4 regions of the Vibrio sp. QJM3NY_15 genome follow, and region 2 is predicted to be linked to each of the others. Evidence: predicted binding sites of a transcription regulator. Region 2 holds the regulator's gene; each other region holds the start of a gene.
What was found. Region 2 encodes PurR, which represses purine synthesis genes. Its sites were predicted from a motif close to TNANGNAAACGTTTNCNTNA; they were not measured.
Positions count from the first base shown of each region.

Region 1: pyrD (quinone-dependent dihydroorotate dehydrogenase) is a predicted target of PurR. The motif match lies at 2,729-2,748, and genes of this name have one in related genera.
Region 3: pckA (phosphoenolpyruvate carboxykinase (ATP)) is a predicted target of PurR. The motif match lies at 4,304-4,323, and genes of this name have one in related genera.
Region 4: metK (methionine adenosyltransferase) is a predicted target of PurR. The motif match lies at 4,950-4,969, and genes of this name have one in related genera.

Region 1 covers NZ_CM173517.1:1,885,603-1,893,631, forward strand. The annotation lists gene rlmKL (bifunctional 23S rRNA (guanine(2069)-N(7))-methyltransferase RlmK/23S rRNA (guanine(2445)-N(2))-methyltransferase RlmL) at 1-262, opposite strand, end outside; gene AC3CKG_RS08725 (cell division protein ZapC) at 803-1,351, opposite strand; gene pyrD (quinone-dependent dihydroorotate dehydrogenase) at 1,591-2,601, opposite strand; gene AC3CKG_RS08735 (NAD-glutamate dehydrogenase) at 2,973-7,814, opposite strand.
Region 2 covers NZ_CM173517.1:2,409,314-2,417,342, reverse strand. The annotation lists gene glgA (glycogen synthase GlgA) at 1-841, shown strand, start outside; gene AC3CKG_RS10760 (alpha/beta fold hydrolase) at 1,127-1,924, shown strand; gene AC3CKG_RS10755 (putative signal transducing protein) at 2,040-2,357, opposite strand; gene AC3CKG_RS10750 (TVP38/TMEM64 family protein) at 2,421-3,101, opposite strand; gene AC3CKG_RS10745 (DUF3316 domain-containing protein) at 3,481-3,840, shown strand; gene AC3CKG_RS10740 (TfoX/Sxy family DNA transformation protein) at 3,945-4,535, opposite strand; cyclic di-GMP riboswitch class I at 4,663-4,748, opposite strand; gene purR (HTH-type transcriptional repressor PurR) at 4,919-5,923, opposite strand; gene torD (molecular chaperone TorD) at 6,241-6,888, opposite strand; gene torR (two-component system response regulator TorR) at 7,177-7,890, shown strand.
Region 3 covers NZ_CM173517.1:122,837-130,865, forward strand. The annotation lists gene AC3CKG_RS00535 (bifunctional GNAT family N-acetyltransferase/hotdog fold thioesterase) at 1-333, shown strand, start outside; gene AC3CKG_RS00540 (AsmA family protein) at 381-2,336, opposite strand; gene pckA (phosphoenolpyruvate carboxykinase (ATP)) at 2,506-4,131, opposite strand; gene hslO (Hsp33 family molecular chaperone HslO) at 4,469-5,362, opposite strand; gene hslR (ribosome-associated heat shock protein Hsp15) at 5,381-5,767, opposite strand; gene gspC (type II secretion system protein GspC) at 6,085-6,981, shown strand; gene gspD (type II secretion system secretin GspD) at 7,023-8,029, shown strand, end outside.
Region 4 covers NZ_CM173517.1:3,163,103-3,171,131, reverse strand. The annotation lists gene gshB (glutathione synthase) at 1-144, opposite strand, end outside; gene rsmE (16S rRNA (uracil(1498)-N(3))-methyltransferase) at 154-885, opposite strand; gene AC3CKG_RS14095 (endonuclease) at 1,045-1,776, opposite strand; gene AC3CKG_RS14090 (SprT family zinc-dependent metalloprotease) at 1,874-2,374, opposite strand; gene AC3CKG_RS14085 (DUF2189 domain-containing protein) at 2,453-3,250, opposite strand; gene metK (methionine adenosyltransferase) at 3,618-4,772, opposite strand; gene tkt (transketolase) at 5,150-7,144, shown strand; gene epd (erythrose-4-phosphate dehydrogenase) at 7,359-8,029, shown strand, end outside.

The sequences.
Region 1 (8,029 bases), 520 kb from region 2:
TGCTATGGAATTGATTTACCCAGTTAACCGCAGTGGTCGATAGGTAAAGATCCATGTCATCCATACAAGTGAATTCTGAAAGGACACGTACAAATCGAGAAGCCAAACGGCTCCACAAACAACAACGATAAATTTGCTCATTGGTGGCTTTGAATTTAACACCTGCTTGAACAGGTTTTGCGTTTGTAATCCCTAGTTGGGTTAGTTCTTCAACTAATAAATTCTCAAGGCCATTTGAGGTAACCGCTAGATATTGATTCATAGTGTTCTTTTATTGATAAAAATGAGCTCGATTATACCTGAATTTGTTACCAGAGCATCACACTAAACTCGTCTTTTCATTGAATCTTTCGACTAACTGCTTAGCAAATGGTCAGTCATGAAGCGATCGCTTACCCGCACTCCCTTACAACACAACAACTCTCAATCTCACAGAAATAACACTCATCGATAGGCCCAAACCATTAAGTGCATTTATATTCACCCCTAAATTGGTATATACCAGATGGGGGTTTAGGTTGAAACTTAGCAACAAAAGACCTCAAACAGGGAATAAACAGAGGAAATCCGCTATCGATAGTGAGAGAATCGGTCGAAATTGAGGTTAAAAAAGATACGTTTTTTACAAATTAAATAAGTGAACAACGTCATTCAAATGAATGAACTACGTCGTATCTATTGAGATAGGCTTTTTTAGGCACAAAAAAATCGGCTATTAAGCCGATTATGGGGAAGGTATTACAGGTTTATTCGTAGCGATATTTGGTCGAAATAGTGTTCTATTAACGCTCTAGGTTAGAGGTTAACCCACCATCGCAATATGCGTTTGATGAAGGATAGCATTTGCGTCAGTCATTCTATCGTGCATGACTTTAATCGAGTCTCCAAATCGTAACCCTTTTGAAGGCGTTAGGAGGAACTCTTCTAAGTCTACAAATGCACATAAACTCGCACACTCTCCTACTTCTAATACAATGAAGTAACCAAGGCTATGCTCGTTATTCATTTGTACAATATCCCCTTCTTGAGGATATTCATGGCCTACGCCTTGTGAGTCGAAGAACCAGCTTTTAGGCTGTACAGGCTTATGAAAACGCTTCGCGGCCACACAATAAAGTGCAAGCTCGGCTTGTCGTGGCTCAGACAGTTCTAAGCCAGAAATTTGTTCTTTGAAGGTTTGGTAAGAAGATGCATCATCAACAGTGAATTCATTATCTTTAAAAGCGCAGTCCACCAGCTTATTGCGGACCAGATTCGTTTTAAAAATCATATCCTCTCCGAGGTTTAGCATCAATGAACATTGCTGCTCATCGTAATACCAACTCCATGTATCGCTAGGTTTAAGCATCATTTCGTCTCACACTGTTGAACCATTCCATTAGGTAAAACGCAAAATTACCTTCAATTACAGTAATTTTACTGCTCAACAGGCAAAAAAAAAGAGGAAATGAATTCCTCTTTCTTATCGCTTTTCTCTACAACTCAGTGAGTTACAGTGTCTCTTTTATCAAGACAATACCGGATTATAGATTTTCAGTGACGACTATTAGCTTTCAACCTATAGATCTTGCGAACTACCGATTTTACTAACTATAGATTTTTAACGATGTCACGAACAAGGCCTGGACCTTTGTAGATGAAACCAGAGTAAACTTGTACAAGCTTAGCGCCTGCCATCATTTTCTCTTTTGCAGCAACGTAAGAGTCAACACCACCTACCCCAATGATCGGTAGTTGGTCGCCTAGCTCTTGGTGAAGTTTACGAACAACTTCAGTACTGCGAGATTGAACTGGACGTCCGCTTAGGCCACCCGCTTCGTCGCAATGCTTCATGCCTTCAACGATACTACGATCCAATGTCGTGTTAGTTGCGATCACACCATCGATCTTATTTTTGATCAATGATTCGCAAATTTGGCTGATTTCGTCATCACTTAGATCCGGAGCGATCTTAAGAGCAAGCGGGACATATTTGCCATGCTTCGCTTCTAATTCGGATTGCTTGGTTTTTAGTTCAGACAACAGATCATCAAGTGCTTCGCCATATTGTAGCGAACGAAGTCCTGGAGTATTTGGTGAAGAGATGTTTACCGCAATGTAACCCGCGTATTGGTAAACCTTCTCCATACAGATAATGTAATCTTCTGCGCCCTTTTCAATTGGCGTGTCTTTGTTCTTACCAATATTGATACCTAAGATGCCGTCATAGTTCGACTTCTTAACATTCTCAATTAGGTTATCTACGCCTAGGTTGTTAAAGCCCATGCGATTGATAATACCTTCGGCTTCAACAAGACGGAACAGACGTGGTTTGTCATTACCTGCTTGTGGACGAGGAGTAACAGTCCCTACTTCTACAAAACCAAAACCCATTGCGCCAAATGCATCAATACATTCGCCGTTTTTGTCTAGGCCGGCAGCAAGGCCAACTGGATTTTTAAAAGTAAGACCCATGCATTCTACAGGTCGGTGAGGTAATTGTTGGCGATACAAAAGATCAATAGGTGTGCCGGTGAAGCGTTTGAAATTTTGGATTGCAAGATCATGTGCCTTTTCGGCATCAAGTTGGAAAAAGCCAGTTCTGGCTAGACGGTAAAGCATTGTGCCTCCGATAGAAAAAAGCGCCGTGTAAACGGGGCGATATTATTTACTTATTTACCCAACTATTCAATCTATTACTGTCTGTAAGGGTAAGATAATCGAGTTTGCTAACGAAAGAGGTTTATTATTAAGCAAACGTTACCGTATCCTCCAGTGAATGGTCTATTTGACTATCATTCATGTAACGAACATCGTTTAACTCGGCCAATTAGAAGCTAACTTTATCAAGCATAAGTTACTCAACGAAATAATTGGACACGTCATTTACTATTCAACCAAACGACACTGTTCTGCCAAATAACATTGCTCAGCCAAACGAAAAAGGCAGACCTAATGGCCTGCCCTTGTTTCTTTTCGTTTTTATCTAGTCGCTAGTCTGTCGACATACAGTTTAGATTCAATAGCATCAATTCGCGTAGTGCTACTGAGAACTTAGCAAACTCATGAACCGAACCCACTTTGAATTCGTTCAAGATGCTTTCCCAACGATGCAGAGAAACCGAGTTACTTTCCATCCAGTCATCAAGCGCTTTAATCACATCGATGTCTGAAGCACAACCGCAGTTAAGCACTTGGCCAGTTAGCTGACGTTGCTGCCAATCCAGATCTTCTCTGAATGCTGCACGTGCCAGCGCTTGCCAATTGTTGTCTACTGCTTGACCATTGATTTGCTTCAAGAACCAGTGCAAAGACAAGCGATCGCCAAGATTAAAGTAAAGCTTAGACGCTTGTTGTACTGTTTTACCTGTTTCACGAGCCACTGTGGATATATCCAGTGCTGAGTACAAGCTAGACAAACGCGCAACTGAATTAGCTAACTCAGCGTTTACGCCTTGGTCAATCCATAACTGTGCCATTGCGTTATGCTCTTCTACTTCAGAAGCCACTAGGTTTTCATCCAGTTTCTCCGTGATAGTAAGAACATCGCCTTGGTAAAGTTCAATCAATGCTTTCACTGACTGTTTACCTGTACGGTTTCTTAACAACCAACGCGCCAAGCGACGAAGTGTGCGGCGAACATGGTAAATCAATTCATACTGAGCTTCAGAACTTGAAACATTATCCAGTTCACGGATGCTCTTCAGAACATGGCCAAGACCGTAGATTTCACGTGATGCCGCGTAAGCATTTGCAATATCAACAATGTTTGCGCCCGTCTCTTCTTGCAGACGAGTAACGAAGTTACAACCCATTTCGTTAACCATTTGGTTAGCCAGTGCCGTCGCAATGATTTCAGAACGTAGTGGATGGTTATCCATATGCTGAGAATAGTTACGACGTAACGCTGTTGGGAAGTATTGCATAAGCTGTTGAGCATGGAATTCATCATTAGCGATATCATCACTAACAAGATCTTCTTTAAGCACCATTTTTCCGTAAGCAACAAGTACAGAAAGCTCTGGTCTTGTTAGGCCTTGGCCCTGCTTTTCACGCTCAAGCAGTGTTTCGTCATCTGGGATGTATTCCAAACCACGATCTAAGTACCCTGCTTTTTCCATTGTATGAATAAAGCGGATTTGCTCTTTGACTAAGCCAACACCTTGATGCTCAGTAACCGAAATAGACTCAGCTTGGCAATATGCGTCGTCTAGTACGATTTCGCCCACTTCATCTTCCATCGATTCAAGCACTTGGTTACGTTGCTTAACGGTTAGATCTCCATTAGACACTAAACCATTCAAGAAGATCTTAATGTTTACTTCATTATCCGAACAGTCAACACCACCAACGTTATCAACGAAGTCAGTATTAACGCGGCCACCCGTCAGCGCGTATTCAATACGACCCAATTGAGTCATACCCAAGTTACCGCCTTCACCAACAACCTTAGCTTTCAGGTCACGGCCATCGATACGAAGCACGTCATTTGCACGGTCACCTACGTCAGTATGAGTCTCGTTTGAAGACTTAACGTATGTACCGATACCGCCATTCCATAGAAGATCAACCTGCATAGACAAGATCGCTTTGATCAAGTCATTTGGTGCCATTGATGCTTTCTTAGTACCCAGCATTTTCTGAATTTCAGGCGTCAAAGAGATAGACTTCGCTCGACGAGAGAAGATTCCACCACCTTGCGAGATAAGGTCTTTGTTGTAATCTTCCCAGCTTGAGCGCGGTAGATTAAACAAGCGCTCACGCTCTACCCAGCTTGATGCTGATTCTGGATTCGGATCGATGAAGATATGCATGTGGTTAAACGCAGCTTGCATACGAATATGCTTAGACAACAGCATGCCATTACCAAACACATCGCCCGCCATATCACCTACACCGATAGCGGTGAAATCCGTTGTTTGACAGTTGATGCCCATTTCACGGAAGTGACGCTTAACAGATTCCCAACCACCTTTCGCGGTGATACCCATTGCTTTGTGGTCGTAACCGTTAGAACCACCAGAGGCAAATGCATCGCCTAACCAGAAGTTGTACTCATCAGATACTGAGTTTGCGAGATCTGAGAACGTTGCTGTACCTTTATCGGCAGCAACAACCAAGTACGGATCATCTTCATCGTGACGAACAACACTCTTCGGTGGGATAACCTCGCCTTCAATAATGTTGTCTGATACGTCTAGTAGTGCACGGATGAAGCGCTTGTAACAACGTTGACCTTCAGCAAAAATTTCATCACGGCCAGACATCATATGCTGACGCTTACAAACGAAACCACCTTTTGCACCAACCGGTACAATTACTGTGTTCTTAACTTGTTGTGCTTTAACTAGGCCTAGAATCTCAGTACGGAAATCCTCTTGACGGTCTGACCAACGTAAACCACCACGAGCGACTTTGCCGCCACGTAGATGCACACCTTCAATGTCTGGTGCGTAAACAAAGATCTCAAACGCAGGAACCGGTGCTGGAATATCTGGAATCTCGCTTGGTCTCATTTTTAGAGCCAACCAAGGTTTAGACTGTTTGTTGTCGTCTAACTGATAGTAGTTAGTACGAAGCGTTGCTGTGATCATTTCCATGTAGCGACGAATGATACGATCATCATCCAAGCTTTCTACATGATCCAACTGTTCAGTGATCTTCTTAATAAGATCTTGTTGGCCTTTCGCGCTGCCCTTTAATTTAGGATCAAACCGCTTGCCGAATAAGCTCACTAACCCTTTCGCTAGATCTGGGTAATGAGACAATGTGTCTTCAATGTATTGTTGGCTGAATGGGAAACCAACTTGGCGCATGTAACGTGCATACGCACGTAAGATTGAGATTTCACGGCCAGAAAGACCTGCACCCAATACCAAGCGGTTGAAACCATCGCTGTCTAACTCACCCGCCCAAATCGCAGCAAAGGCTTGTTGGAATAGATCGCGAGCTTCACGAAGATCAATCGTCTTGTCACTCTTATGCAGCATCGAGAAATCAAGGATCCAATAAGTCACCCCATTGGTCTTGCGCACTTCATAAGGTGATTCACCAATAACGCGCAGGCCAAAGTTTTCAAGCATTGGCATAACATCAGACAGGTGAATCGGTTCATCACTGTGGTAGAACAGCTTCAAACGAACGGCTTTAGAGTCTGCTGCCTCTTCTTGAGGACGGTAGAAAAGCATGCCAAGTTTGTTGTCTTCACTTAGTGCTTCTAGACGCTCGATATCTGCAACAGCAGAACCAGGCATCATGTCTTCTTTGTACGAACGTGGGAATGCACGCATGTACTCTTTCGATAACGGAAGACCTTTGCTCTCACCGAAGTTAGCAACGATTGATTCAGACAGGCGGTCATCCCACGTAGACGATACTTCCATTAAATTTTGCTCAATTGTTTTCACGTCCACATCCATGTTGTTGTTATCAACACGAACAATATAGTGCGTTCTTGCCAGTGGGCTTTCAGAGAAGTATGTCGTGAATTCGACTTCTTCTTCGCAACCGAAGTATTGCTTCAAGATGCGCTGGGTTTGACGACGAAGCTCGGTGTTGTAGCGATCTTTTGTTACGTAAACCATACAGCTGAAGAAACGGCCAAACGGGTCTTTGCGAACAAACAAGCGTAGAAGATCGCGATCTTGCATTTGTACAACGCCCGTACCCACTTCAAGTAGCTCTTCTTCTCGAGCTTGAAGCAGTTCATCACGCGGATAGTTTTCTAGAATATTGTGCAGTGCTTTGTAAGAGTATGAACCCTGACGGTAACCACTTGCATCTAAGATACGCTCAACTTTCTCGCGAACTAGAGGAATGCTTTCAACGGTTTGGTTATAAACAGCAGAAGTGTAGAGACCTGTAAAGCGGTGCTCACCAATGACCTTGCCGTTTTTGTCAAACTTCTTGATGCCGATGTAATCATTGTAAGCTGGACGGTGAATGCGTGAAGCCGTGTTGCCCTTGGTTACGATCAATACATACGGTTTTTTCGCTTCTAAGCGTGCCGAGTCAGAAAACTCAGACAGCTTAACGTTACGTACACGATCTGAATTTGCGAACAAACCAAGGCCTTGCTCCTTGGTAGGTTGTAGTTCAGTGTCGCCATTTACAGAAACAAGGTCGTATTCCTTGTAGCCCATAAACGTAAAGTTGTGCTCACCTAACCAACGAAGGAACGCAAGCGTTTCATCAAAGCGCTGACCATCAACTGGAATCGTCTCTTTTTGCTGTTCAACTTGATTGGTTACTTCTTCAAGTCTTTCTACCATTTGTAGCCAGTCATTAACTACAAGACCTGTATCGGTAAAGATATCCAACAGCTCTGTTTTAAGCGCTGTCATTTCAGCTTTGCTGCTAAGACGGTCAACCTCAATATGGAAAAGCGATTGGAATGCACCTTCATTGTTGCTGACACCAACCACACTTCCCTTATCAGAACGGGAGATTTGTGTTGGGTTGTGAAGCATAAGGTGAGAAGAGAGGTCGAGGCGAGTTAATGCCATTTTTACAGAATCAACGAGGAATGGGCTATCTGGTACCACTATCTCAACGATAGTGTGAGTCGATTGCCAGCCTTGACGACTTACTGTCGGGTTAAAAACACGGACAGAAATTTCGTCGGCTTTCTTTTCATTGATGTGATGCCATAAGCTAACTACAGCACCGTATAAATCGGATTCGTTTCTCTGAGTTAGGTCGTCGTGAGAAACGTTACTAAACAAGTGTTGAGCAAGTTGAGTTACGAGAGGTCGATGAGCAAGGTCAAGTTTGTCTTGAATCAGTTTGTACACTTTTTCAAGTAAAACTGGAACCACAGTTTCACGTGCGGTCATAGTCACACTCCACAATTAGAATTATATTTTATTATTAGGGGGCTTACTTAAGCTGGTGTTTGAATTGAGCCGTTGAGCTCTTTTCTACTAACGAGTTAAGCAAAGGTAATGCATTCATTTATTGTAAAAGCATTATTGAGAAATAGTTAATTGTTTTGGAGGTGGTAAGAGGTGAAATGTTTGATTATGTGATTAAGATTCCTTTTAACTCACTA
Region 2 (8,029 bases):
GATGCTGAAAGCGGGTGTATTGTGTGCAGATAAAGTGAATGCAGTTAGTCCAACTTATGCACAAGAGCTGAAGACGGAATTAGGTAGCCATGGTATGGCAGCTGAATTCCAACACAGATCTAACGACCTGTTTGGTATTCTGAATGGCTGTGATTACGGTGCCTGGAATCCGGAAACGGATGCTTTCCTGCCTCGCAAATACAAAGCGACCAAACACAGCATGGTTCGCGGAAAATCAGCTTGTAAGCAAAAATTGCAACAAGATGTTGGCCTGCCAGTCACCGATTGTGCGGTTTATGGCATGGTTTGTCGTCTGACTAATCAGAAAGGTGTTCACTATTTATTGCCTGTCATCGAACAGTTCTTGAAGAACGACTTGCAGATTGTGATTGTGGGTACTGGTGATCCGGTTTTAGCGAGTCAGTTGAAAGAGCTATCGGCACTTCATTCAGACAAATTCTCGTTTGTAGAAGCTTACAATAACGAACTTGCTCATTTAGTTGAAGCCGGTTCTGATTTCTTCTTGATGCCTTCTGAATTTGAGCCTTGTGGCTTAAACCAAATCTACAGCATGGCTTACGGTACTTTACCAATTGTTCGATCTGTAGGTGGCTTAAAAGACAGCGTAAATGATTACGATCAGGATCCTGAGATCGCTACTGGGTTTGCTTTTGATGAACCGACACCACAAGCGTTATTGGCTGTGTTACATCGCTCATTACTGCTTTACGCACAAAACCCATCTGAAATTAAGCGTGTTCAGCTTTATGCCATGCAGCAAGATTTTAGTTGGGAAGATGCGGCTAAAGAATATCTTGCGATGTACCATTCGGCACTTTAACTCGCTGAAATAGTTTTAAAATTAAGTTGACAGCTAGTAATCGTTTGTAATGAAAGAAGGCGCTCTGAGACTAGAGTGCCTTTTTGTTTTCTGGTCAGATCACATCACGTTTACGCAGACAAAACTTGCAAACTCATTTTAGTTAGGTAGAAAAGGAGGGTAGGTATTCACATGACTAATAGTAGGTTTGACACTATTATCACTTAATCTGCTCAATAGCGTGATATCCTTAGCCATCGCCTCACCATGAGGCATAGCTCCATTATTATAATTAAAGCGATAGGTATGTCTGAGAGTTTATTATTTCATAAAACATTTACTCACCCTACGAGCGATGAATGGGTTGTGTTTGTGCATGGCGCGGGGGGCAGCTCCTCAATCTGGTTCAAACAGATCAAAGCGTATAAACAACATTTCAACTTGCTTCTCATTGATCTGAGAGGGCACGGTAAGTCAGACAATATACTTAAAGGCCTGATTACGAACCGCTATACGTTCAAATCGGTCACGCTCGATATCCTTAAAGTACTTGATCATCTAAAAATCCGTTCAGCGCATTTCGTTGGTATGTCTCTCGGGACGATTATTGTTCGCAACGTAGCGGAATTAGCTGCAGGGCGTGTGCGTTCAATGGTACTCGGTGGTGCCGTGACTAAGCTTAATACTCGCTCTCAAGTACTAATAAAGCTGGGTAATTTAAGCAAGCACATCATTCCATACATGTGGCTATACAGCCTTTTTGCTTATGTTGTTATGCCGCAGAAAAGCCAAAAAGAATCTCGTCATCTATTTATCCGTGAAGCCAAAAAACTGTGTCAAAAAGAATTTAAACGTTGGTTCATCCTAACCGCTGATGTGAATCCTCTTATGAAGTACTTCAAAGATAGAGAGTTGCCGATCCCGACTCTTTATTTGATGGGAGAACGTGACTACATGTTCATCAAGCCCGTAAAAGAGATGGTTGAAGCGCACGAGTCGAGTGAGTTAGTGGAAATAGCGAATTGCGGACATGTGTGTAATGTTGAAAACCCTGAAGAGTTCAACCAACGTTCTATCGCGTTTATTCAAAAACAAATCCAGTGATTATCTTGGTTCGCTATCAGAACTAATAAATCGAATTAAATAAAAACGGGAAGCTAATATTAGCTTCCCGTTTTTATTTTAAGGGAGGAGTATCGATGGTTTGTTACTTGGACGCTTACTCTGGAGAAGCAGCACCACATTGCCAACAAGAACCGAATTGCGCTTCATTGACTTCATGGCACTCACCGCAACGCCACTCTTCATAGATGATCGAATCTTGCTGTTTTTGGTAGTCATTGACTATCTTACGGGCTTTACTGGCTAATTCTGGCTCATATAACCATACGTAAGGGTCAGTTTCCTCAGTGAATGGGATTTCCCCTTTCAAACCGAACAAGCCCTCACCACGGACTTCACACGCAATATTCTCACTTTCTAACAATCCACAGATGATATGGGCTTCTGTAGGATTCGATGCACTGAAGATTTTCATTGAAATAGAACCTTATTCGGCTTTGGCTTTTAGTCAGCTATATACGTTATTCCGCTATACACGTTAGTCAGCCACAGGTGCTGAGCGAAACTTACTCATCAACCATTTAGCAATAATTGGGAATACCCCCAACAAGGCAAATGACAATAGTACTGAAGGAGATACGATACCCGAAAGTGAATCAATTTCTGCGAGTTGAGTACCAGCATTCAAGAAAACCGCAGTACCTGGCAACATCCCTATTTGGCTTGTGATGTAGTAACGAGTTACCGACATTGGGGTTAACCCCATTAACAGGTTGATAAGGAAAAATGGGAAGACAGGAATCAGACGTAGAGAGAATAAGTAAAATGCCCCGTCTTTTTCAACGCCCTTGTTAATGGTTGCTAACTTGTCACCAAACTTAGTTTGGATCCAGTCACGTAACAGGTAACGGCTACTTAAGAAGGCGAGGGTTGCACCAATAGCACTTGCAAAAGATACCAGCAGTAAACTGTTCCAGAAACCAAACAAGGCAGCGCCTAACAGCGTAACAACCGCAGCGCCTGGAATTGAGAAAGCCGTAATCATGACATAGGCGACGAAGTAAATCGCAGCAGCAGCAATAAAATTGCTCTCGATGTAGTCATTCAAAACAGCTTGTTGAGCTTTCGCATTCTCAAGTGTTAGGTATTGGCCGAAATTGACGCCTAACAGGATGATGGTTACGACCAATACGATACCCAATATCATTTTATTACTCATTGATACTTCCTCTAATTTTTCAATGCATACAATTAGTATAGATAGACAGGCAAAGCATAGATTAACTTTCAACAGATATAAAAAAACTGTCAGTTTGCTTTTGATTGCTGACCATTTTTATAAATACATCTGACTACTTCACCTTGAATGGGCCGATGACAGATAGGTTCGACGTTAAACACATGTTAGATCTGATGTGTTTTTCTTTCTAAGGTAGGAGGTTGTTTTGCTTGAACAAATTCTATTTAATAAATTTTAAGGCTATAAAAAGTGACAGGAATTTGAAATACATTTGGTCTTGGTACGTTCTATATACGTAACAATCGAGACGTAAAGGTTGTTCCGATAATGATTCAGGCATAAAACTAAGGAGTTAGCTATGAAATTTTTATCATTGATTACTGTTATTGCGACTGCAGGTCTTATCTCTTTTCAAGCAACAGGTGCTGGTGTTTACCACCGGGTTGCCGCTGAGTCAAAAATATTCAAAGGTGAAACAGTATCTACTGAAAACCAAGCCTATGAAGACGGAAAGAAAATATGGCAAGATTTGAATACTAAAGAATCTTTTGAGCTTAGTCGCATTCTTCCTCAAGCTTCTGAAAAGGTAGACGTGAGATCTTTTGAAATCAAGAATGGTTCTATTAAAGTCAAAGAGATTATGGATTCTTCAGGAACCATCAATTTTGTACCCATGGTAAAAGTTGATTACAAATATTATTACCGTCCATCTTTTTAGCCAGTCCAGTGCTAGCTCTCTAGCTTAAAGGAGAGCTACTTTTTTTGTATAAAAAAAGCCGCAAGAATGCGGCTTAGTTATGTAGATAGTTTGAACTGACAATATTAATTGACGCGACTGATAAGCTCTTCACGACGTTGCTGCGGTATAACAGACCAATGAGTACCATTGATCGCACCTTCTAGCGCCCAAAGCAGCTCAATGCTGACAGAGGAAGCATGTGATTCCTTGATGGCGTTAAATGCGTTTACAGAGCCAGATTCATATAAACATTCTACAGAATCGATCCCGGCCTTTTTTAACATACGCTCGGTAGCGAGTCGAAGGTTAGGGAGGTCCTTTAATCGAGTTGGCTTAGCAGAAGATTGCTCAGCTTTCTCTTCTTTAGCAAACCCCAAAGACGTCGTAGCAAGCTGCAAGATTTTTTCTTGGTCTTGCCACAAGCCTTCCGGCAATGCGAAATACTTTGTGACGACAGGGAAACCACGTTTTTTGTAGACGTATGGTCGAAACCCTTGTTGCTCGAATTGCTTTGTTGTGTCTTTGTCCGCTCTTATGTGCAACTGGTCGTTAACAACCAGAGCAAACATCGTGTCATCAGCAAAAAGCCCGAATCCACCAAACATTGAGCGTGACTTTATTTTTCCTAGGGGCTCAAATAATTTCATTGAGTCCTTTAGTATCGGTTTATCCATGTTATCTATCTCGGTGTATTTGAACTACGCCACCAAATAAGCAGGTCCGAGAGATTAGCAAAATGTTGCAATTAAATTGTCAATAAGCCGTAAATTACTAAATTGTTAGTAATTACCGCATTTTGCCATCGGTAACCCCGCTACCATACCAACGAGTGGTTTAGGCCGGAAGCTTTGCGTCTCACTCTTTCGAGTGGTTTGCCCTGTGCGTGACTGACTGAATAGAATAAAGTTTTTGTTGAATGAGGCTCACACCTGATATTTCAAAATGTGATATTGCTTCAATTAATGATCTTGGTGTTATGCAACTGGGTTTATTTTATCTGCTTATAAAAAAAGCGCACTCAAAGGTGCGCTTAATGAAATTAAACTCGATTTATCAATTAATTTAACGTTTTAACCGTGCTTCGCTCAACAATTTCTGGGTGCATTTCGAAGACACGTTTTTCATGATCTTTATCTTTAATGCGTTCCAACAAAATTTCGAATGCATTTTTACCAACACGACGCTTAGGTTGGTGAACCGTCGTCAATGGTGGAGAGAAGTATTCCGCAAGTTCAATGTTGTCGTAACCGATAACCGAAATATCTTCAGGAATACGAATACCTTGCTGCTGCAGGCGACTCATTAGGCCAAGTGCCATTGTGTCGTTAAAACAGAACACTGCGGTAGGGCGATCTTCCATCTGAGCAATTTTATCAGCCGCAAGTACAGCGGTATCACACTCAAAGTTACCTTCAATGATGAGCTTTTCGTCGGTTGCCACCTTCGCTTCATTGAGTGCGCGTTTGTAACCCGCGATGCGTTCTACACATGCTGCTTTGTCTAAGTGGCCACTTAAACAAGCAATCTTTGTGTGACCACGTTCTAGCAAGTACTTGGTTGCTAGATAGCCGCCTTCTTCAGAGTTGTCGATGATCTTATCAGCCTGAGAGGTTTCTGGGCCCCAATCCATGACAACTTTTGGGATATCAGCATGGCGATCTAACATGCCACGAAGTTCTTCTGTTAAGTCAGAACACATAACCAAGATGCCATCTACACGTTTTTCTGCAAGCATTCGAATGTAGTCACGTTGCTTCTCATAGATACCACCCGTGTTACACAGAATCAAAGTGTAACCTTGACGGTAGCAGTAGCTTTCAACACCATCGATTACTTCAGAGAAGAAGAGGTTTGTTGATTGAGTCACTAGCATGCCGATAGTGCGTGTTGAATTGCATTTCAAGCTACGCGCTACAGCACTTGGTGCGTAGTTTAACTCGTCTACGGCTTTATTTACTTTCTCTTGAGTCGCTTCTGCAACAAAACGTGTTTTGTTGATTACGTGAGAAACGGTGGTAGTTGATACGCCTGCTAAGCGAGCGACATCTTTTATAGTGGCCATGGTTTTATCCTATTAGAAGCTACTTTCCCAAAGTACGGAATAAAGTAGCCGTTAAGCTACCTAACTAAGAGCTTAAATTTGTAGGGCTCTTTGGGGTACTAAAGTGCTAAAAAACAAAAAACCGCTATTGAGCGGCTTGTCTTAACACCGAAATGCTCTGAACTTAAATAAGCATAGCATTTCGTGAATGTTTCATATTTTATCGTTTGCGGTCACAATTTTAGACTGACTAGAAATTACTCGCAATAAAATTCACCCAGAAATCTGGGTGAATTGTCACATTCTATTGAATTTGTTTACTTAATCATCAGCGAATCTTATTCACCCGCTAAATACTGAGTGTCCAGATTACAGAAGGCCACGAGAAGAGTTGCCACAGATGCATAGAAACCGAATGAATCGATCTCACAACATTTAACGTTGAACTTTGGTACCCAAGTAAGGACTTGATGTTCAATAAATTGCTGTTGAACAGTGAACGATTTTTCTAATTCTTCTTCAAGCTCAGTGTCATTTGAACGGATGATGAGATTGCCAAGGAAATCAAGTTCGATAGCAATGTGGTCTGCTGGCTCTTTCAGATCTTGGTTAACTACCAAGTTGTGCTTAGCCATGATCTCTTCCATGTCTTTAGCTGGCTTGTCGTTTAATAGACCCGTTTCGCCGATATACATTGAAGCGTAAGGTAGAGCACCATGTTTATCTGTCTTTAAAAATAGATCGCAAAAGTCAGCAGACAGCTCTAGTTGGGCATCTTCACGTGTTTGTAGACGGTTCAATGCGTCTACCAGTTTATCAATCGCAGGCTTGAGTGTTTCGTTTTCGCCTAAACCAGTCAGGAAAGAACGGATCTCAACAGAGTGGTAGTGGTCGAGTTCTTCTTGTGTGAGCTCTTTAGCGAACAAGCTTGATAGCCACCAATAGATTTCAGCTCTTTGTTCGTTGAATGCTTTCGTATCTTTCATTTCATAGATCCTGATTTAGTCTTGTGATGTTTATATACCCAAGCATCGCGAAGTCATTTGGGTATAAGCACACCAAGGCTCAATAACAAGGTTATTTGCTAAACGCAAAGTGACTCGTTAGTCGTAATGCCTATATTGAATTGCGATGGACGATAAATAGCAAGGTTTTAGATTGTCTTGTATCAAAAAATATTCATGTTTCTCGCTTTTATCTGCTGTACCACTAGAATTGTTACTAGTTATGAATAGAATGGTTACTGAAACTATTAAATAAGAAAAGTGGTGTAGATGAGCTATCACGTATTAGTCGTAGAAGATGATGTGGTAACCCGAAGTAAGCTGGTTGGATATTTCCAGAACGAAGGTTACACAGTGAGCGAAGCGGAAAGCGGCGCTCAGATGAGAAACGTGTTGGAAGAAAACAACGTTGATCTCATTATGCTAGACATCAACTTACCAGGCGAAGATGGATTGATGCTAACTCGCGAATTACGCAGTCAATCGGACATTGGGATTATTTTAGTTACTGGACGCACGGATAGCATCGACAAAATTGTAGGCCTAGAAATGGGCGCAGACGATTATGTTACTAAACCCTTCGAACTTCGCGAGTTATTAGTTCGAGTTAAAAACTTACTTTGGCGTATTGCTGCGGCTCGCAAAACCGCGGTTGGTACGGCAGTTGAAGCTGAAGACGAATCTGTGGTTCGTTTTGGTGAGTGGACGTTTGATATCCCTCGTCGTGCTTTAAGTAAAAACGGTGAGCCAGTTAAGCTGACTAAAGCAGAATATGAGCTGCTCGTTGCGCTTTCGTCTTACCCTAACCAAGTGTTAAGTCGTGAACGTATTTTGAACATGATCAGCCACCGAGTGGATGCTCCAAACGATCGAACCATCGACGTGTTAATCCGTCGCATGCGTGCGAAGATGGAGTTTGACCCTAAGAACCCACAAATCTTTGTGACGGTTCACGGTGAAGGTTACATGTTTGCTGGTGACTGATTCTCTTCGGGAGTTCTAGTCAGCAACAAAATTTGAACGTAAAAAAGCCGAGGTATCATTGATGCCTCGGCTTTTTATTACTTGGTTTTTACCGTTAACGAATTGAACAGCTGAAACTTACTAGGTTACTCAGTTTTAC
Region 3 (8,029 bases), 1.4 Mb from region 2:
ATGTTTGCAGGCTCTGCCTTTACTTTAGCGACCTTAACCGGTTGGGGTATGACTTGGTTATTGATGAAAGAGCGTGGCCTGACGGGTGATATCGTGTTGGCTGATAGCAATATTCGTTACCGTCATCCGGTTGAACAAAATCCAGTCGCATCCACGTCATTGGATGGGATCAGTGGAGATTTAGATCGCCTCGCGTCTGGCAGAAAGGCTCGTATCATCATTCATGTGACCATTAACAGTGGCGATGTGGAAGCGGTTGAGTTTACGGGAACCTATATGCTGATCCCTGACTATAAAAAGATACTCTCGACAGATTCTAATGTGAGCGAGTAGCCCACACCTAGCACTCTGTTGATTTGCTAAGATATTGATTAAAAGCGCTACTCCTGTGGAGTGGCGCTTTTTTGTTGGCAGTTATTAATCTCAGAATATTCAACTTGGTCAAGTTTTCCTGAGATTTGGTGGCATGGGTCGGAAAGGGTAATGGAGAGTGAGTGTTGCTCTTGCTCTAGCAAATCAAGTTCGCCTGATACCTCGCCATTCAGTGTTTGAACCCTTTGCGAACCTTCTTCTGTAGCCGATGCACCAATAATGTGCATTGGTTCGAGTGTGAAACGTCCACGGTCAAAGCTGGCATTAAGCTCTGGGATTTCAAACACGTTATCAATCGATGTTTCAGAAAGCGTGTCGTTGAAGGTCATCACACCTTGGCGAACGCTGCCAGTGAGTTGGCCAGTCGTTGAGTAGCCGAGCATCAACGAGTCGCCGTATAAACCTGCGGCTTGAAGGTCGAATTCACCATAACCGGTTGCATCAAGCGGTAATTTCAGTTGTTGCAACATTGGCGATATCGGTAATCCATCGGCAGAGATGTCTATACTCCACGGCTTGCTGATTTGGTTAAAGTCGAGAGTAGCATTCGCTTCAATATAGCCATTCTTTAATGGTGCAAATAGGCGTGTCAGCGTCCATTTTCCTTGCTCACTGTTCATTTCAACTACAGGCTGAGCGCTGAGAATATTTTGGTAGCTGGCATCATTGGCGCTGGCCATTAACTTGCCTTGCCACAAGCCTAGCTTTCTATCTTGCAGCAGTTGAACCTGATGCCCCTCGATATGAAGCCCTGAGACCTGCCAGTAAGGTTTTTTTGCGAGTTGGATGAGTTGGCTACGCTCTATGTTTAGTCGATGAATAGAGGCTTGCTGTAGCTGTGTAAGCCAAGGGATTAAACGAGTGGCCGGTAGATTTTCATCTTGGCTTTCAGTAATCCATTTTATGCCCTGAACATCAAGTTGTGCGAGTTCAACTGAGCTTGGTGTTACCGTCCCGTTCATTTGGATACTGCCTTGTCGCCATTGCGTATAGAAATCCTCAATCAGGATCTGTTCTGGTTGAAGGTTTAACTGAATACTCGGGTCGACAAACAAGTCATCATCGATGGTGACGCCTTCTGCTTGTAGGGAAAAGGTGGCTTGTTGCTGCTGCCACAGCTGAAACGGTAACTGAACATTTTCTAATGAAGCATCGAAGCCAGCTAAGTGGCCACTTTTCCATTCCACATCGCTGCGCAAGATATCTAAACTGTTGATGTGGTTTATCTGAATACCTGCTCCATCCCAATTTTTGCTCAAGAGGTTTTGGGTCTGTTTCTCGTTGAGTCGCAGGCCGTCGATAGTGATATTCACTAATGACCAATCATGTTTATATTGCTCTGCTTGTCCGGAAATTTTGGCGCCACGCCAATCAAATGAAGCGCCATAAAGGGTGCTGTCACTCGGTTTAAGGTCTAGGTCAATCAACAGGTTATCGAACGCTTCGCCTTGCCAATACAGCTGCGAGGCTGAGAGTTGGGTTTTGCCATAGGGTAGTAGTGAGTTGCTGTCGTCCCATGTTGGATCTGAGATCTGGAGGTCGATGCCTCGAGCATTAAAGTCCGCGGTCGAAAAATCTAGATTATTGATCGCCAGCTGACGTAGCTTGAGGTTTGGTTGGGTAAGCACTGATGTAAGAGTATCCAGATCGTCGGCTTCTAACTGCAGGCCACTTATCAATACAGAGTCCAACACTAGCTTAGCTTTAAGAACAGAGTCTGGGCTGAACCAGATATCGATCTTGTCGATATACAGAGGTGCTTGTCTTTCTGGTTGGCTTTGGGTAATGCCCATTAAGGTGATGTGATAAGGCGCCTGATACTCAACATCTTCAATGAGCACAGGTTGTTCAATCGCATGTTTGATAAAAAAGTTAGCAACATCCGCACGGTATTGCGTCTGCAGGCTTAATAGCAACGCTGCGATAGTTGCAACGGCGATAGCCAACACAATGCCGAACACCATGAATACCTTTTTCATTCCCTGAAAGCCTTAAATTTCAATCGTCTCAAAACAGAGTGGAACAAAAAGGGTCAAGCATCAACAAAAAAGCCCCTCAAAAGAGGGGCTTGCTACAAAAATATCATTTTAAATTGGGCGTTCGCTTTTGGCTAAGCCCGAGCAGATGGTTGGATTAGTCCAGTTGAGGACCAGCCGCAACCAGTGACTTACCTTCAGCGTTGTCAGTGTACTTATCAAAGTTGTTGATGAAGCGTTCTGCTAGATCTTTCGCTTTGCTTTCCCATTGTAGTGGGTCAGTGTACGTGTCGCGTGGGTCAAGAATCGCTGGGTCAACATCGTGCAACGCTAGTGGTACTTCTAGGTTAAACATAGGGATAACCTTGGTCTCAGCTTGGTCGATTGAGCCATCTAGGATAGCGTCGATGATGCCACGAGTATCTTGGATTGAGATACGTTTGCCTGTGCCATTCCAACCTGTGTTCACTAGGTAAGCTTCAGCGCCAGCTGCTTCCATACGCTTCACAAGTACTTCAGCGTACTGAGTTGGGTGAAGAGTTAAGAATGCCGCACCAAATGCTGCAGAGAACGTTGGTGTTGGTTCAGTAATACCACGCTCAGTGCCCGCTAGTTTCGCAGTGAAGCCAGATAGGAAGTGGTACTTCGTTTGCTCTGGAGTCAGTTTAGAAACGGGTGGTAGTACACCGAATGCATCCGCAGTTAGGAAGATAACCTTTTGAGCATGACCTGCTTTTGATACTGGCTTAACGATGTTGTCGATGTGGTGAATCGGGTAAGAAACACGAGTGTTCTCTGTTTTTGAACCGTCATCAAAATCGATAGAACCATCGCCACGAACCGTTACGTTTTCTAGCAGTGCATCACGACGGATTGCATTGTAGATTTCTGGTTCTGCTTCTTTAGATAGACGAATGGTCTTCGCGTAACAACCGCCTTCAAAGTTGAAGATGCCATCGTCATCCCAACCGTGCTCATCATCACCGATTAGCTCACGCTTAGGATCCGTTGATAGGGTTGTTTTACCTGTGCCCGATAGACCGAAGAAAATCGCTACATCGCCTTCTTCACCGACGTTAGCACTACAGTGCATTGAAGCAATGCCTTGAAGAGGAAGTAGGTAGTTCATCATTGCGAACATGCCTTTCTTCATCTCACCGCCGTACCAAGTACCACCGATGATTTGAACGCGTTCTGTTAGGTTGAAAGCAACGAAGTTTTCAGAGTTTAGACCCTGCTTTTCCCAGTTAGGGTTAGTTGTTTTAGCACCGTTCATTACCACGAAATCAGGTTCGAACGTTGCTAGCTCTTCGTCAGTTGGACGAATGAACATGTTCTTAACGAAGTGCGCTTGCCACGCTACTTCAGTAATAATACGTACACTTAAGCGCGTATCAGGGTTAGCACCACAGTAACCGTCAATGACAAACAGGCGCTTGCCAGATAGCTGAGTTGTCACAAGCTCTTTAAGCTCATCCCATACTTCAGTTGTAATCGGTTTGTTGTCATTTTTGCCTTGATCTGACCACCACATGGTATCGCGCGTGGTGTCATCTTTAACAATGTACTTATCTTTTGGTGAGCGGCCAGTAAAGATACCAGTGTCTACCGCAACAGAGCCTAGTTCCGTTACTACGCCTTTTTCGTAGCCTTCCAAACCTGGCAGTGTTTCTTCAACGAATAACTGCTCGTAGCTAGGATTACGAAGAACTTCAGTAACGCCAGTCAGTCCGTGCTTAGTTAGATCAATTTGTGCAGCCTTTGTATGTTCCATAACGGTCATAGGTGCTCCTTGTAGGATATTTTGTAGGGATTTTGTATTAATTTTTTATTGTTATCTGCTCACCATGCTAGCAACGAGACTCTGGGGAAACAGGGATACAGCTCAAAAAGTATCCATATTAATCTTGGGGTTTTAAGCGTCTCGTCACATATTGGCCTAACTAGTCTATCCTGTACGCAAACCTTTGCGCTAGGGGCGAGAACATTATTAATTGATTAAAATTAAGCGGTGATTTTATTACGAAATGTTACGGGCTTTGCGCTATTTTGATCACAAAAAAGGCCAGCTGAGTGCTGACCTTTGTAGGGTAAATTACGTGTTTTTGGTACGCTGTAAATTAATGAACCGTATTGTCGCCTTTATCTGCTGCTTCTGCGTACAGTGCGTCAACGTCGTTCTTGTCAAACGAGTAGTTTGTGCCACAGTAATCGCAGTGAAGAGCCACACTTCCTTCAGTGCTGATGATGTCGTAGATCTCTTCTTGAGCAACAGTAATGATAGCCGCACCACTACGTTGACGAGAACAACCACAGAAGAACTCAACCGGTTGTGGGGTAAATACCTGAACCTTCTCTTGGTTGTATAGACGGTACAACAGGTCGTTCGCTTCTAGAGAGAACAACTCTTCATTTTTTACGGTGTCAGTTAACTGCTCTAGGTGTTCGAAGTCATCTGGCGTACCAGTACCGTCAGGCATAACCTGCAGAAGCATACCAGCAGCGTGTGCTTTGCCTTCATGTTCACCCGTGCGCAGCCATAGACGAGTCTTTAGCTGTTCAGAGTTTGCGAAGTAACCTTCAAGTACTTCAGCAAGCGTGTCACCTTCAAGACCAACGATGCCTTGGTAACGCTCACCTTTTTTAGGATCGATAGTGATCACTAGGTGGCCTTTACCCATCAGGTCGTGTAGGCCTGCGTCGTCAGCAATGTCACCGTCAAAGCGAGCAACACCACGGATCTTCTGATCGTTATCGCCATTAATAACAGCGAGAGATACTGGGCCATCACCTTGCAGTTGCATCGTGATAGAGCCTTCAAACTTTAGAGTCGCGGTTAGTAGCGTCGTTGAAACCAGTAGCTCACCCAACAGCTTTTGTACTGGCGCTGGGTATTCCTTGCTAGAAATAATCTGTTGGTACGCTTCGTCCATCTGTACCAATTCACCACGTACTGATAGGTCTTCAAATAGGTAGCGATTTAAAACATTACTTGTAGACATTGGGTCTGCCATTTGGCTATTCCTTCTAGCTTATTGAGTCTTGAACTTGATGATGTCACGACGTTGCTTTTTGTCTGGGCGACGTTCTGGTGCTGGGCTATGAGCATTAAGCTTGCGCTGTTGGGCAAACTCTTCTCTTTTTGCCAAGCTTTCGGTGGTTTCTTCATAGAGTGTCTGAGCGACTGGCGCCCCGCCACGGTGTGCGGATATTTTCTCTATGGTGACCGTCTTTTCTTCATTACCTTGGCGCAGAGTAATCACTGCACCAAGTTCTACGATTTTGCTGGGTTTGCTGCGCTGACCATTATAGTGGACTTTGCCACCATCGACCATGTTGCGAGCAATTGAACGAGTCTTATAAAAGCGTGCTGCCCACAACCATTTATCGAGTCTGACAGCTTCATTAGTCGTTTTCATATAGGACAGTGCCTTTTCAGTTAGAAATGAATGCGGTTTAACTGTTATTCACAGTATGCAACTTATTTTATTTAATGACGCTTATCACATTTAGTAGAAGCTTATGTGGAGGCGATAGGCTTTTTTTTCAAGGAAGATTACAAAATAGCTCAGGTAATGCCGATTTATAGATTTGCTATGATATAGTTCAGGATCTTATGCTTTTAATAAGCTGGAACAGAATTTATGAACAAAAAAGCTGATAGTTTAGTAGGTTACAGCTTTATTCGTTATAGAAAGGGTTAGGGAACGTGAACTTTTTAGAGCTCAAACTTCGCATGGATAACTCTCCGGTGCTGAGCCGATTTTTAGAGAATGGATTTTTACTCCAGCAGAAACTGAGCCTTGTTCTTTGTTGTGTGTTAATCGCAGCTTCCGCATGGATTTTAGGACAGCTTGCATGGTTTATCGAACCTGCCGAGCAAACCGTTGTGCCTTGGAAAGCAACGGCTTCATCGTCTTCTGCTCCTCAATCGACTCTTGATATCTCTTCTTTGCAGCAGAGCAACTTTTTTGGTGCCTATAACCCAACCAAGCCTGCTGTGGTTGAGCAGCAAGTTATTCAAGATGCCCCAAAAACGCGACTGAATCTGGTTTTAGTGGGTGCGGTTGCCAGCTCTAACCCCAAATTAAGCTTAGCTGTGATTGCGAATCGTGGCACACAAGCAACCTACGGAATTAACGAAGAGATCGAAGGCACGCGCGCTAAGTTAAAAGCGGTATTAGTCGATCGCGTGATTATCGATAACTCAGGCCGAGATGAAACCTTGATGCTTGAAGGTATTGAGTACAAGCGTCTGGCCGTTTCAGAACCGGCACCACCTCGCGCCTCTTCTTCTGTCCGTGGCAACAACCCCGCTTCTGCAGAAGAGAAGCTTGATGAAATTAAAGCGAAGATAATGAAAGATCCGCAACAAATCTTCCAATATGTTCGACTGTCTCAGGTGAAGCGTGACGATAAAGTGATCGGTTATCGTGTGAGCCCTGGCAAAGATTCAGAACTTTTTAACTCTGTTGGGCTCCAAAACGGAGATATTGCCACTCAGTTAAATGGACAAGACCTGACAGACCCTGCTGCTATGGGCAACATATTCCGTTCCATCTCAGAACTAACAGAGCTAAATCTGGTGGTCGAGAGAGATGGTCAACAACATGAAGTGTTTATTGAATTTTAAAACTTTGCGTCTAACGAAGGACGAAAGTGTAGGAGAAGTACGTGAAGCATTGGTTTAAGAAAAGTGCATGGTTATTGGCAGGAAGCTTAATCTGCACACCCGCAGCCATAGCGAGTGATTTTAGTGCCAGCTTTAAGGGCACTGACATTCAAGAGTTTATTAATATTGTTGGCCGCAACTTAGAGAAGACGATCATCGTTGACCCTTCGGTGCGCGGGAAAATTGATGTTCGTAGTTACGATGTGCTCAATGAAGAGCAATATTACAGCTTCTTCTTAAATGTTTTAGAAGTGTATGGCTACGCGGTGGTTGAAATGGACTCGGGTGTTCTTAAGATCATCAAAGCCAAAGATTCTAAAACGTCGGCAATTCCAGTCGTTGGAGACGGTGACACGATCAATGGCGACAATGTTGTTACACGTGTCGTGACCGTTCGCAATGTTTCAGTACGTGAACTTTCTCCTTTGCTTCGCCAGCTGAATGACAATGCAGGTGCGGGTAACGTTGTGCATTACGATCCTGCGAATATCATTCTAATTACTGGCCGTGCAGCTGTTGTTAATCGTTTAGCCGAGATCATCAAGCGTGTTGACCAAGCGGGTGATAAAGAGATCGAAGTCGTTGAGCTAAAGAATGCTTCTGCGGCAGAAATGGTGCGTATTGTCGATGCATTAAGCAAAACCACGGATGCGAAAAACACACCTGCATTTCTACAACCTAAATTAGTTGCCGATGAGCGTACCAATGCGATTCTTATCTCAGGCGACCCTAAGGTACGTAGCCGTTTAAGAAGGCTGATTGAACAGCTTGATGTTGAAATGGCAACCAAGGGCAACAACCAAGTAATTTACCTTAAATACGCAAAAGCCGAAGATTTAGTCGATGTGCTGAAAGGCGTGTCGGACAACCTGCAATCAGAAAAGCAGACTTCAACCAAAGGCAGTTCATCTCAACGTAACCAAGTGATGATCTCAGCTCATAGTGATACCAACTCTTTAGTGATTACAGCTCAGCCAGACATCATGAACGCGCTACAAGATGTGATCGC
Region 4 (8,029 bases), 750 kb from region 2:
GCCTTGATCTAAATGTAGATCATCCATTTCCATGTAATGGATTTCGTAACCACGACGCTGAGCTTCAAGCATCATGGCAAAGCTAGAGTCTTTTTTGATGTTAATGGATGAAATTGGATCCATTACGATGCCAAGTTTGATCATTTTTTTCTCCTAGCCTAGATCGCCAAAACGGACTTGTAAGGCAGTAATTGCGGTTAGAGCTGCTGTCTCGGTACGAAGTACACGTGGGCCGAGTAGCGTCTCTTCAAATTTGTATTGTTCTGTCATGCCGATTTCTTCAGCTGACAGTCCGCCTTCAGGACCGATCAATAGGCGCACCTTACTGATGGGTTCTGGAAGGGTGTTAATTGAGTATTTTGCGCGAGGATGCAGGTTTAGCTTTAACGCTTCACTCGGTTCGCTGCACCACTCTTCAAGTTGCATGATTGGGCGAATAACCGGAACCGTATTGCGACCAGATTGTTCACATGCTGCGATAGCAATCTTTTGCCACTGCGCGAGCTTTTTCTCGAAGCGTTTAGTATCAAGCTTAACGCCACAGCGCTCTGAAATCAGTGGGGTAATGGTGTTTACACCAAGCTCAACCGATTTCTGAATCGTGAATTCCATTTTATCGCCACGTGAAATCACTTGGCCTAAATGTAAGTCTAACGGAGATTCGCTGCTACGTTCGATACGTTCAGTAACATTAACTGTGACGTTCTTTTTTGATACTTCAGCAATGGTCGCAGGGAATTCAGCGCCACTGCCATCAAATAGAAGAACATCTTGGCCTTCTTTCATACGAAGGACTCGACCAACATGACCCGCGGCATCTTCGCCTAAAGCGAGTGAACCTAACTGATGAATGCGTTCTGGGTGATGGATACGAGGGATTCTCATGCTGGTAAACCTATAAATAGTGTCATTTGGGTATTTTGTCTCTGCCTAACATGGATGCTTTTAGTTGAAAAAACAAGGGTAGAGCAAGAGTTTCAGGGGCAATTCTAAAACTCTTGTTTGAGATGGAGGCAATTGGAGATGTTGGTTGCCTGAGTCGTGTTATTTACAAGCAGGGAAAACAAATGGGTTGTGATTACCTTGGATCGCATAGATTCGCTTATCACGAGTACATTCCCACTTATCGACAGGGAATTGCTTGTTCCACGCCATCATCAGGTTAGTCTGCTGCTTAGATAGTTTGAAACCATACTCTTGGCTCATATAAAGATAAGTACGCGCGATAGAACCTTTTGCTCTGTCTGGCGGCATAACCTTACGCTGTTTGAAGTTGACCTGCATTTCACACTGACCGTAACTCACGCCATCCATTCCATTCCACTGACTGAAATTGTAATTGGATCGATCACCGTTAACCTCGCCAATTGCCGGAGTTAGATTATGAAGGTCGGCTTCCATCGATTTAAATATTTTGTCATTGCGAGTGCAGTTCTTGCGTCCGCCATCTTGCCAGCACTGACGCTGGTGGCCGAATTGCCAAGCTGGAACCACGTGTTCCCACTCAATACGGGAAGCGCGCTTTTGCTGTTTTCTCACTTGATAACCACAGCCGTCGAGGTCGGGGATACCTTTCTTTTTGTCTTTCCAAGTGATGTCGCAACCACAATAAAATGAAGTCGGGTGATCGAGATAAATCTTCACGGCTTCTTTTTTTGCTTTGGAGAAGGAGCTTGGTGGAGCGGCGAAAACGCTTTGGGTTACCAGTAGGCCAAATACTATTGATAGGTAAAAGGACACCGATAGGCCAAATACTTTTGGAGTGTTTTTTTGCATAGAGAAAGACTGATGAAAGTATGATAAACAACAGTCTAGCACTCAAATGTTAGTTCTCTCTATTACATTTATTCGCGTTACCTTGTGAGTTTAAGACTTAGCTCAATTGAAGGCCGGTAAAAGCTAAGGTTTGCTGGCATTGTTGGCAACGATACGTTGATTGGTTGCGGATGACTTTGTTGTGTCGTCTTATCGACAGGGGATAAGTGGTGCAATCACAGCGATACTCAAAAGTTTTGCCCTGCACTGAGGTTATCTCCAAGCTGTGGGTCGTTTTGGCCGGTACATTGAATACCTTTTCCATCACGTATTTCCACTCATTCCCGTGAGGCCTAACTCGTCCGAAGACCTGATGTGTGATCAGATGTGCGAGTTCATGAGGCACAACCTCGTTAATAAAGGCGTCTTCATTTTCGCTGAATAGCACTTGGTTGAGTTTTATCTCGTTTAACTGGAGGTAGGCTTTTCCCGCTGCCTTTCCTCTTAACTTGTAAGTGACGGTTGGACATGGAAATTCACGAGAAAAATGTTGATTAGCGATAGCTAGGCATTCGCCCAGTTTTTTATTTACTCGATGTTGTTGTGGGGTGTAAGACAAGCGTTGTTAACTCCAAAAAAAGCCTCAGCGTCTAAGCTAAGGCCTCATCATAACATTGCTCATCGATCGTGAAACGATTTAAACGTGATGTTTCTTTTTGATGACTTCGTGGTAAGCATGCCATGTTCCGTAGCCAAGTAATGGCATCGTTACAATCATACCCACGCCGTAGGTCGCGAAGCCGACTAAGATACCTGTACCAATGATACCAGCCCAAACGACCATCGCAGGGATGTTTGATTTAACAGCGTTGAAGCTAGTAAAAATGGCACTCATTACATCTACACGTCTTTCCATCATCAATGGAATCGAAAATGCTGAGATACTAAATATCAGGCTAGCGATAACAAAACCAATCACAGACCCTGTAATTAAGAAGGGAGCAAATTCGGTCAATGGTGCCCCTTGTACTGAAGGGTAAAGTGCGTGCAATAATGCAGCGATACGCATCCAGAATATCATCGCAACCATTAATACAATCGCAAACGCCCATTGGTGGGTTGAGTTACGTGTGATGGCTTTCATAGAGTGCAGTAGGCTAGCGTTGTGCCCCTTTTCTCTTTCCCAGGCTGCGTCATACAAGCCTAGGGCAAGAAACGGCCCTATTAGCATGTACACAATCAAGCTTGGCATAACGACTAAATGTGTTCCTTGCCATTGGACAAGTTGAACAATAGCGATGGCCGCACCCATAAAGCACAAACCGTAAAATGCGCTGATTAGTGGCATTCTCACTAAGTCGTGCAGTGCAAGCGACAACCAATGGAATGGGGCGGATATGCTTACTTGGTTACAAGGAATGGTGCGAGCATAATCCTGATCGCTGACCTTGTGTTTCTTATCGTTCAGTTCGGATGGGTGTACAGTACGAGGCATATATCCCCCTAGTTAAATAACGTCCTAGTTATAGTTCCATAAAGCTCAGTATTGCGTTCATATGAGGATTATGGTGTTGAGCTAAAATGCTCTTTTTCGTCCCAGTTATTGTTCTAGCGTGCATTTAACGAGAGCTATCAGACTGAATTACTTTGAGTTAAATGTGAGCTTGATCGCCTAGGAGTTACCTTAACTATTGTCAGTAGTGTTCGAAAACACAAATTATCGGTGGGTTTTTATACTAAGTGGTTAACGGTAAAGAAGACTTGGGCAGGGTGGTCTAGTAAGAAAAGGTTGGGTAAGTGCATAAAAATAAAGCCCTTACTAAGCAGTAAGGGCTTTAAAGAAACAAATTGCAGTGGCTAAATTATTTTAGCCCAGCGAAGTCCGCAAGGATTGCTGCTTTGTCAGTCGCTTCCCAAGGGAACTCTTCACGACCGAAGTGGCCGTATGCAGCAGTCTGCTTGTAGATAGGCTGAAGAAGGTTCAGCATCTCTTGAAGACCGTATGGACGTAGGTCGAAGTTTTGACGAACGGCTTCAATGATAATTTCGTGAGCTACTTTCTCAGTACCAAACGTTTCAACCATGATAGATGTTGGATCTGCAACACCGATAGCGTAAGACAGTTGAATCTCACAACGGTCAGCCATACCAGCAGCAACGATGTTTTTCGCAACGTAACGAGCTGCGTAAGCTGCAGAACGGTCAACTTTTGATGGATCTTTACCAGAGAATGCACCGCCACCGTGACGAGCTGCGCCGCCGTAGGTATCAACGATGATCTTACGACCGGTTAGACCACAGTCACCCATTGGGCCACCGATTACGAAACGGCCGGTTGGGTTGATGAAGAAGTTAGTGTCTTTGTTGATCCACTCAGCAGGAAGTACTGGCTTGATGATCTCTTCCATTACCGCTTCACGTAGGTCAGGTGTTGTTACTGAATCACAGTGTTGAGTTGAAAGAACCACTGCGTCGATACCAACAATCTTACCTTGGTCGTATTGGAACGTAACTTGAGATTTCGCATCTGGGCGAAGGAAGTCAAGCTTGCCGCTCTTACGTACTTCAGCTTGCTTCTTAACAAGAAGGTGAGAGTAAGTAATTGGAGCTGGCATTAGGATTGGTGTTTCGTTAGTCGCGTAACCAAACATGATACCTTGGTCGCCTGCGCCTTGATCTTTAGGATCGGCTTTATCAACACCTTGGTTGATGTCTGGAGACTGCTTACCAATTGTGTTTAGTACTGCACAAGAGTCAGCGTCAAAGCCCATATCAGAATGAACGTAACCAATTTCACGAACTGTTTCACGAGTGATTTCTTCGATATCAACCCATGCAGACGTTGTTACTTCACCGCCAACCATAACCATGCCGGTTTTTACGTAAGTCTCACAAGCAACACGTGCTTTTGGATCTTGTTCCAAGATGGCATCAAGAACAGCATCAGAGATTTGGTCTGCAATTTTATCTGGATGGCCTTCTGAAACAGATTCAGAAGTGAATAGGTGCTTAGCCATGAGAGCTCCACTTTTAGTTTAGTTTTTAGTTGCAAATAGTTAAATGCAAATAATTTCAGGCGTCGCAAGCTAGGAAGCGCCGCCGTTAAATACAGTATATTTTGTAGGTGTTTCTACATCTAGACGGCTATTCTAAATTCCAGCGGTCGAATTACAAGCTCTTTTTTATGATATGTCATAACTAAACGTTTGCGTATCGGTCGAGATAACGCATTGCTAAGTGATGTAAATGTTCGAAAATTGCGAAAAGTGACCGTTAAAATGCCAGTAAAACGTTTGCAGTCGCTAAAGTCGTTTGAGAGAATACCCGCGCTAATAAAAATGAAAACTTTAGCATCAATCTCTTTTTTAAATCGCTTATGTACTCAGGAGCAGACATGCCTTCTCGTAAAGATCTAGCCAATGCAATTCGCGCACTTAGCATGGATGGCGTTCAACAAGCAAATTCAGGCCACCCTGGCGCACCTATGGGTATGGCTGACATCGCTGAAGTTCTTTGGCGTGGTCACTTGAACCACAACCCAGCAAACCCAGAGTGGGCTGACCGAGACCGTTTTATTCTGTCTAACGGCCATGGTTCAATGTTGATTTACTCTCTGCTTCATCTTGCAGGTTACGAGCTTTCAATTGAAGACCTGAAAAACTTCCGTCAACTGCACTCTAAGACTCCAGGTCACCCAGAGTACGGTTACGCTCCTGGTATCGAAACAACGACGGGTCCTCTAGGTCAAGGTATCACCAACGCTGTTGGTATGGCGATGGCTGAAAAATCATTGGCTGCACAGTTCAACAAAGAAGGCCACGACATCGTAGACCACTACACTTATGCATTCATGGGTGATGGCTGTCTGATGGAAGGTATCTCTCACGAAGCATGTTCTCTAGCCGGTACGCTAGGTCTTGGTAAGCTGGTTGCTTTCTGGGATGACAACGGCATCTCTATCGATGGCGAAGTTGAAGGTTGGTTCTCTGACGATACACCTAAGCGTTTTGAAGCTTACGGCTGGCACGTAATCCCGGCAGTTGATGGTCACGACGCTGACGCTATCAATGCTGCTATTGAAGCAGCTAAAGCGGATCCTCGCCCAACACTTATCTGTACTAAAACTATCATCGGTTTTGGTTCTCCAAACAAAGCGGGTACGCACGACTGTCACGGTGCTCCACTAGGCGCTGATGAAATTACAGCAACTAAAGCGGCACTTGGTTGGGAACACGGTCCTTTCGAAATTCCAGCTGATATCGCAGCTGAGTGGAATGCGAAAGAAGCAGGCGCAGCGAAAGAAGCAGCATGGAATGCTAAGTTTGACGCATACGCAGCCGCTCACCCAGAGCTAGCAGCAGAATTCAAACGTCGTACAAACGGCGAACTACCAGCTGAGTGGGAAGAGAAAGCAAACGCAATCATTGCTGATCTTCAAGCTAACCCAGCAAACATCGCATCACGTAAAGCGTCTCAAAATGCTCTAGAAGCGTTCGGTGCTATGCTACCTGAATTCATGGGCGGCTCTGCTGACCTTGCGCCTTCTAACCTGACTATGTGGTCTGGTTCTAAGTCTCTTGAAGCAAATGACTTCTCTGGTAACTACATCCACTACGGTGTACGTGAATTCGGTATGACGGCTATCATGAACGGTATCGCTCTGCACGGCGGTTTCGTACCATACGGCGCAACGTTCCTAATGTTCATGGAATACGCTCGTAACGCAATGCGTATGGCTGCTCTGATGAAAATTCAGAACATCCAAGTTTACACGCACGATTCTATCGGCCTAGGCGAAGATGGTCCTACTCACCAACCAGTTGAGCAGATCGCTTCTCTACGTCTGACTCCAAACATGAGCACATGGCGTCCATGTGACCAAGTTGAGTCTGCTGTTGCTTGGAAACTGGCAATCGAACGCAAAGATGGTCCTTCTGCACTTATCTTCTCTCGTCAAAACCTTGCACAACAAGATCGTGACGCAGAGCAAGTAGCTAACATCGCTAAGGGTGGTTACATCCTGAAAGATTGCGAAGGCAAGCCTGAGCTTATCCTTATCGCGACGGGTTCTGAAGTTGAGCTAGCGGTTAGCGCTGCTGCTGAATTAACAGCTGAAGGCAAGAAAGTACGCGTAGTTTCTATGCCTGCAACTGACGCATTCGACAAGCAAGACGCGCAGTACCGTGAGTCTGTACTTCCATCTGACGTTACAGCACGTATCGCAGTAGAAGCTGGCATCGCTGACTTCTGGTACAAGTACGTTGGCTTCGGTGGCAAGATCATCGGTATGACAACGTTCGGCGAATCTGCACCAGCAGGCGAGCTATTCAAGATGTTCGGTTTCACTACTGAAAACGTAGTAAACACAGCGAAAGAGCTGCTTGCTTAATCATTGATTGCTAGCCTAGTGCTAACAGTAAAATGAAAGAAAAAACCGAGCGTAGAGCTCGGTTTTTTGTATCTGGGATTTGTTTTCTCCTAGACTCATCTTTATACGCAGCAGATCAATCTGTCCTAAGTAGGTTGAGTTATTCAAGTAATGCCTTTTGGGTAGGATTCAGTTATCATCTGTTGCACGAAATTTTGGTTAGATGTACGGAACTATGCTAAAAGTCGCGATAAACGGATTTGGACGAATAGGGCGTAATGTATTACGCGCTGTCTATGAAAGTGGCAAAAGCCAACAAATCAAAGTAGTAGCTGTCAATGAGCTTGCTCAGCCTGACGCTATGGCTCACCTATTGCAATACGACACCAGTCACGGCCGCTTCGGCAAGAAAATCTCTAACGATCAAGAGCACATCTATGTTCATCATGGCGTTGGTGCTGAAGATAAGGGAGAGTTCGATACGATTCGTATCTTACACCTTGCTGATATTGAGTTGTTGCCTTGGCGTGACCTTGAAGTTGATATTGTTCTCGACTGTACCGGCGTTTACGGTTGCCGTGATGACGGCCTAGCGCACATTGCTGCTGGGGCGAAAAAGGTTCTGTTTTCACATCCTGGTGCTAACGATCTGGATAACACCATTATTTACGGTGTGAATCACGACACTATTACCGCTGACCATCGAATCGTTTCCAATGGTTCATGCACGACTAACTGTATTGTCCCTATCATCAAGGTGCTTGATGATGCTTTTGGTATTGAGTCCGGCACGATTACGACCATTCACTCTTCTATGAATGACCAGCAAGTTATCGATGCATACCACAGCGACCTTCGTCGAACTCGAGCAGCAAGCCAATCAATCATTCCTGTCGATACCAAATT